Regions from separate parts of the Janthinobacterium sp. GW823-FHT01H08 genome, predicted to be linked through region 3. Evidence: predicted binding sites of a transcription regulator. Region 3 holds the regulator's gene; each other region holds the start of a gene.
What was found. Region 3 encodes FNR, which switches genes on or off when oxygen is low (the NO sensors DNR and NnrR bind a similar motif). Its sites were predicted from a motif close to TTGATNNNNATCAA; they were not measured.
Positions count from the first base shown of each region.

Region 1: the regulator FNR is predicted to act here: its motif matches at 1,254-1,267, upstream of paaA (1,2-phenylacetyl-CoA epoxidase subunit PaaA).
Region 2: the regulator FNR is predicted to act here: its motif matches at 1,328-1,341, upstream of cqsA (alpha-hydroxyketone-type quorum-sensing autoinducer synthase).

Region 1 is NZ_CM179504.1:5,682,832-5,685,030, forward strand. Features, by position in the region: gene paaB (1,2-phenylacetyl-CoA epoxidase subunit PaaB) at 1-151, opposite strand, end outside; gene paaA (1,2-phenylacetyl-CoA epoxidase subunit PaaA) at 180-1,169, opposite strand; gene paaX (phenylacetic acid degradation operon negative regulatory protein PaaX) at 1,437-2,199, shown strand, end outside.
Region 2 is NZ_CM179504.1:5,092,969-5,095,167, forward strand. Features, by position in the region: gene AC3RCG_RS22840 (MarR family winged helix-turn-helix transcriptional regulator) at 1-10, shown strand, start outside; gene cqsA (alpha-hydroxyketone-type quorum-sensing autoinducer synthase) at 17-1,261, opposite strand; gene AC3RCG_RS22850 (sensor histidine kinase) at 1,394-2,199, shown strand, end outside.
Region 3 is NZ_CM179504.1:292,486-294,684, forward strand. Features, by position in the region: gene ccoG (cytochrome c oxidase accessory protein CcoG) at 1-218, shown strand, start outside; gene AC3RCG_RS01240 (FixH family protein) at 365-889, shown strand; gene fnr (fumarate/nitrate reduction transcriptional regulator Fnr) at 1,016-1,774, opposite strand; gene AC3RCG_RS01250 (response regulator) at 2,014-2,199, shown strand, end outside.

The DNA of each region.
Region 1 (2,199 bases), 740 kb from region 3:
TGCTCACGCCTTCATTGCGGCGCGTGTAGACGTCGCGCGCATGGTTGACCGCCATCGCGGCGTCGGAAGCGTGCAGGCTGCCTACATGCTTGTGCGCCAGGCCGTGCTGGCTGCGGATGAAAACTTCCCACAAAGGCCATTCTTTGCTCATGTTGCTATCCCCTATCTGTCTTATGTAATTACGCTGCTGCTTTGTTAGCGGCTTGCTTGTCGGCATAGGCGACCAAGGCATCGCGGAACCATGCACCGTCTTCATACGCTTTCACGCGCGTTTGCAAACGTTCGCGATTGCACGGGCCATTACCCTTCAGGACATTGTTGAACTCGGCCCAGTCGATCTCGCCGAATTCATAGTGGCCCGTCTCCGCATTGAACTTCAGGTCGGGATCGGGCACGGTCAGGCCCAGGTATTCGATTTGCGGCACGGTCTGGTCGACCATACGCTGGCGCAATTCATCGTTCGAGAACAGCTTGATGCGCCATTGCGCCGATTGGGCGCTGTTGACGGAGGCGGCGTCGGACGGGCCGAACATCATCAGCGATGGCCACCACCAGCGGTTCAAGGCATCCTGCGCCATGGCTTTCTGTTCGGGCGTACCCTTGCACAGCGACATCATGATGTCGTAGCCCTGGCGCGCATGGAACGATTCTTCCTTGCAGACGCGGATCATGGCGCGCGCATACGGACCGTAGGAGCAGCGGCACAGGGGAATCTGGTTGATGATGGCGGAGCCGTCGACCAGCCAGCCGATGGCGCCCATGTCGGCCCACGACAGGGTGGGATAGTTGAAGATGCTGGAATATTTGGCTTTGCCCGAGTGCAAGGCAGCGAGCAAATCGTCGCGCGAGACGCCCAGGGTTTCCGCGGCGCTGTACAGGTACAGGCCGTGGCCCGCTTCGTCCTGGATCTTCGCCAGCAGGATCGACTTGCGTTTCAGGGTCGGTGCGCGCGTGACCCAGTTACCTTCGGGCAATTGGCCGACGATTTCCGAGTGCGCGTGCTGCGAAATCTGGCGGATCAGGGTCTTGCGGTAGGCGTCCGGCATCCAGTCCTTGGCCTCGATCTTGATGCCTTCGTCGATGCGCGCCTGGAAAGCGCGCTCTTCCTGGCCCATGTCGTCGATGGAGCGGACGTTCTTGAGGCCGGTTTCAACCATTTGTGCGTACATGATGTGTCTCCCATGTCTTTGATTTTGCGCAGCAACGCGGTGCGATAAACAGATAATACGATACAAAAAACGATTTGCATACACTTGATGTGAATCATTTTAAAAAATCGTATCTTGTGCAGCTTTTTTGTGCGTATGATATTGCTTATGAGAAAACACCATGGGGCGCTACCCGCGCTTCCGGCAAATTATTGCCGCGCTACCCGCGCAGCCAAGTAAACTGCTGCTTTTATTGAACCGACCGCAACACGGCCAGACCGGAACCACATGAAGAACACCCGCTGCACGGCATGGATAGCCGATTTCCTGGAAAGCGACCCACCGCGCTCGAAGTCCCTGGTGATGACCATCTTCGGCGACGCCATCGTGCCGCGCGGCGGCGCCATCTGGCTGGGGAGCCTGATCGAACTGCTGGCGCCATTCGGCGTCAATGACCGGCTATTGCGCACCAGCGTGTTCCGCTTGGCGCAGGAAGGCTGGCTCAGCTCGCAGCGCGACGGCCGCCGCAGCGCCTATGCGATACGCCCGGAGGCGCTGGCCCGCTTCGAACGCGCCTACCGCCGCATCTACGCGCCGCTGGTCGTGCACTGGGATGGCAGCTGGACCCTGGTGATCGGTCCGGCCGGCAGCATCGGCGCCGCCGAACGGGGCGCGCTGCGCAAGGAATTATTGTGGGCGGGCTACGGCTTGATCTCTCCCGGCATCTTTGGCCATCCGGCCAGCAATGCGGAGGCGCTGGAAGATATCCTCGTGCGCAACGAGGTGCAGGGCAAGCTGTATGTCTGCCACACAACAGAGTTGCCGGGTGTCAGCACGCGGCCCCTGCGCGACATGGTGGGCGACTGCTGGGACTTGTCGGAAGTGATGGCCGGCTACGAAAAATTCATCGCCAGCTTCCAGCCGCTGCTGACCCTGCTGCAGGAAGAACCCGTGTTCGATGCGGAGCAGGCGTTCGTCATCCGCTCGCTGCTGACGCACGCCTACCGCCGCGTGCAATTGCACGACCCGCAACTGCCCGTCGAGCTGCTGC
Region 2 (2,199 bases), 1.3 Mb from region 3:
TAACGGCTGACGCGCGCTACACCAGCGCCAGCTTGCGCAGGCGCCGCGTCGACGGCCAGCGCGCCATGCCCGTCTCGTCGCGGATGGCGGCGCAGGCGGCCAGCACTCTTGCGCACTCATCCTCGCGCAAGCCCGCATTCAGGGTCAAACGCACCAGCGAACGGTTCTTCGGCGTGGCTGGCGCACAGAAGACGGCGCCATAGATGCCGTGCCGCTCCAGCGCCTTGCGCAGGATCAAGGTATCGGGTTCGCTGCCCGCTTCCAGCGCGATGATCTGCTCGGTGCCGTCGCTGACGTTGTAGCCGAGATCCATCAGCCCCTGGCGCAGCTGCACGCTGTGGCGGTGCAAGGCGGTGCGGCGGCCATCGGCGGCGCGGATGAAATCGAGCGCCGCATCGAACCACGCCAGCTCGTGTTCGAGCAGGCAGGAACTGAAGATGGCGGGCCGCGAGGCGGACAGGAAATATCCCTTGAAGCGGGCCGAACAGGTGATCAGCCCGGCCCGCCCCGCGAACGCCTTGGCCAGCGACGCCGTGCGGAAATGGACCCTGTCGGCCAGGCCCAGCTCCGCCACCAGCCCCGCGCCCTGCGGGCCGTGCGTGCCCAGCGAGTGCGATTCGTCGACGATCAGCATGCTGCCGCTGCGCTCGGCGATTTCCACCATGTCCCGCAGCGGCGCGACGCTGCCGTTGGTGCTATACAGCGCATCGACGATGATGATGCCGGGGCCATGCTTGTCGAGCTGGCGCTGCAGGTGGGCGCCATCGTTGTGCAGGAAGGCGACGGGCACGGCTTGCGCCGATTGCACGCCTTCCCACAGCGAAGCGTGCGCCTGCATGTCCAGGTACACGGGGATGCCGGGCCCGGCCAGGCTTTGCAGCAAGCCCACGTTGGCGGCCCAACCCGACTGCGCCAGCACGCACGCTTCGCTGCCGAGAAACTCCGCGAATTTTTGTTCGAGGAGGTGCTGGCGGCTGCCTTCCTGCAGGAATACGGACGACATCAGCATGGCGCCGCCGCCCTGCAAGACGCGCGCCTGGGCCGCCAGCAGCGCCGCCTCGCCGGCGATGTTCAGGTAATCATTGCCAGCGAGCATCACGGCACTGGCCGGCATGGCTTGCCATTCATGCAGGTGTTCGCCGCCAAGCAGCTTCTCGATGCGCTCGACATAGTGCTCATCCATGCGCGCACGCACGAAGGCGGGCATCAGTTGTTCGGCGTGGATGGCGCGGGACGACAGGGGGGAAAGGGCGTGTGACATAGGAACTCCTGATTGGTTGCGGTGGGAACTACCGCGTCCAACATGCGCGAGTCATCAGGCAAGTGTTTGATACAGCTCAACAGTTGTGCCGATATCCTGCTGATACAGAGGGAACCCGCCGATCATGTTGCATTGACACGCTTCAACGAACACGCCCCCTTGATCATGATGCACGCGCAGTCCCCTTCCGGAAAACGGTGGCAAGGCAAGCTGCTCCAGCCTTTCCTGCATTTCCACGATGCCATCGAACACACGCCCGTGCGGCGCGCCCAAGTGCGCACCCTGGCGCTCATCGGTGCGCTGGGCATGCCACTGTATTACGCACTGTGGCATTATTTCTTTCCGCAAGAATACGAATCGCCGCTGCTGCGCAGCGTGGCAGCGCTGCTGTTCCTGCCCGCGCTATGGCCTGGCCGTTTCAGCAATACCTGGTTCAGCGTCTACCTGTTCCTGGGGCTGACTTTCGAGCTGCCGTTTTTCTTCACGTACATGTTCCTGATGAACCACGCCTCTGCCATGTGGATGCATTCGCTGCTGGTGGCGCTGGTCGTGCTGTTTCACTTCGATACGCGCATCGCCATCCTCGCCTATCTGAGCGGTACCGTGCTGGCCTGCCTGGCGTTTGCCGTCGCCGGCGATCCCGCCTTTTTGCTCAGCCGCGACGTCTTGCAGCAATTGCCCGTGCACTGGTTCACGATTGTCGTGTTATCGGTGGTCAAGGTGGGGCGCCATGTGGGCGCGCAAGAGAAACTGGCCGGGCTGGCTGCCGGGCTGGGCAGCGTGGCGCACGAATTGCGCACGCCCCTCGTCAGCGTCGAGGCGAATGTGCGCGGGCTGCAGCGGGGGCTGCAAGGGGCGCAAGGCCAGCCATCCGATGCGGACAGCCTGGACGCGCTGGCGCGCATCCGCTTCGAAGTGCGCCATATGCACCACATGAT
Region 3 (2,199 bases):
ATTTCAAAATCAGCGCTTCCGGCTTGCCGGGTCTGACCTTGCTGACGCGCGACGAAGTGACCTTGCAGCCGACGGAAACGCTGGGCTGGCCGATCCGCCTGCGCGTGCCGCACGGCGTCGGCGAGAAGGGCTCGAACAAGATTGCGATCGAATTGCACTCGCTGGACGACCCGTCGCTGCATGTGCGCGAAAGCGCGGTGTTCATCGTGCCGCGGTGACGTTGATTTGGGGTCGGCCCCTCCGGGTCCGACCCCGTTATTTCGCCGTAGGGGTATCATCAATCATGCGTTAGGGTCACTTGATTTTCAACCCGGAAGCAAAAGCTGGAGTCGGACCCAAAGGGTCCACCCCCAAGGAGAACACAATGTCCGACAGTCTGAAACTGCAACCTCCCGTTGCCCCCTGGTACAAGCATCGCTGGCCATGGCTGCTGATGATCGGTCCCGGCCTGTCCGTGGTCGTCGGCAGCTTCATGGGCTATATCGCGTTTACGCAGCCCGACGCGCTGGTGGTGGGCGACTATTACAAGCAGGGCAAGGCGATCAACCAGGATTTGAAGCGCGACACGATCGCCAGCGACCTGGCCATGGATACGACCCTGTCGTATGACGTCGCTGCAGCGCGCCTCAGCGGCTCCGTGCACAGCTTCGGCAAGGCGTACCAGGGGCCTTTGCAGCTGCACCTGGCGCATGCGACCCTGCCGGAAAAGGATATCAAGCTGCTGGTGCAACCCGATGCGGCCGGCAATTTTTCCGTGACGCTGCCGATGCTCGAGCGCAGCCGCTGGCAAGTGCTGGTGGAAAACGACAAACGCGAGTGGCGCCTGTCCGGCATCTGGACCTGGCCTGTGCAACGCAGCATCGCGCTGCACGCGGATGAAGAGCTATAACGTACAGCGCCGGGAAAAAACCGTAGCGAGCGGCAGTGATTTGTGGCTGAGAAGCACAGCTGTGCTATAGCACAGCGAGCATCGCAGGCCGCAAAGCACGACGCGCAGTAGGTTTTGACGGTGCTGTTACTTGCAGACGTCGGTGCCGGCTGTAATAGCTTTTAACTTGGCCGGCTGCAAGATCTCGATCTCACGGTTGGAAACGCGCAGCCAGCCTTCCTTCTTGAATTTCGACAATAAACGGCTGACGCTTTCGATGGTCAGGCCCAGGTAGTTGCCGATTTCCTCGCGCGACATGCGCAACTGAAATTTGCTGGCCGAATAGCCGCGCGCTTCATAGCGCGACGCCAGGTTGACGATAAAGGCGGCAAAACGCTGCGTCGCCTGCATGTTGCCCAGCAACAGCATGACACTTTGCTCGCGCGTGATTTCCTGGCTCATCATGCGGTGGAAATGGCGCAGCAGGGTCGGCATATTGCCCAGCAATTGTTCCAGGCTGGAAAACGGGATTTCACACACTTCGCTGTCTTCCAGCGCCACCGCATTACAGTGGTGGCGGTCGGCGCTGATGGCGTCCATGCCCAGCAGTTCGCCCGCCATCTGGAAACCCGTCACCTGCTCTTCGCCGCCCGGATTGATCTGGTAGGTCTTGAAGTGGCCCAGACGGATCGCATACAGGTTCTGGAACGAGTCGCCGATGCGGAACAGCGAAGCGCCGCGCACGATCTTGCGGCGGCGGCCAATGATCTGGTCCAGTCTGTCCATGTCGCCCACGTCGAGGCCCATCGGCAGACACAATTGATGCATGCTGCAGGTCGAGCATCGCGCACGCAACGCTTCCACGGTCACTGTGGGCGAGGTTGGAGTGAGTAGCGCTTCAGTCATGTCGGTACCTTTTAGAAAATGCAACAACAAGTTTACTGCATACAGGGTTGCCGTGTGCCAATTTCACCGCAATTTCGCTGAATAAACGACGTTCCGACTTTAATTATATGGCAACATCGTCAAAAGCCCATGCGGAGAGGGCAATTTGCGTGGCGGCGCTTGCCAAGCTGGGGTATTGATAGGAAAATTCCTGACAGCATTATCTGCCGCCTGTGCCGCCCGGTACTGAAAAGGAAATCATGAAGCCTCTCGGCATCAAAGCAAAAGTCGCGCTGGCCACCAGCCTGACCTCGATCGCCATGATCGCGCTGGTCACCATGATCCAGGTGCAGCACATGCGCGACGATTTCACCAAGGTACTGTTGAGCCAGCAGTCGTCCCTGATCAGCCGCACCGCCGCCGAGCTCGACGACAAGCTGGGCATG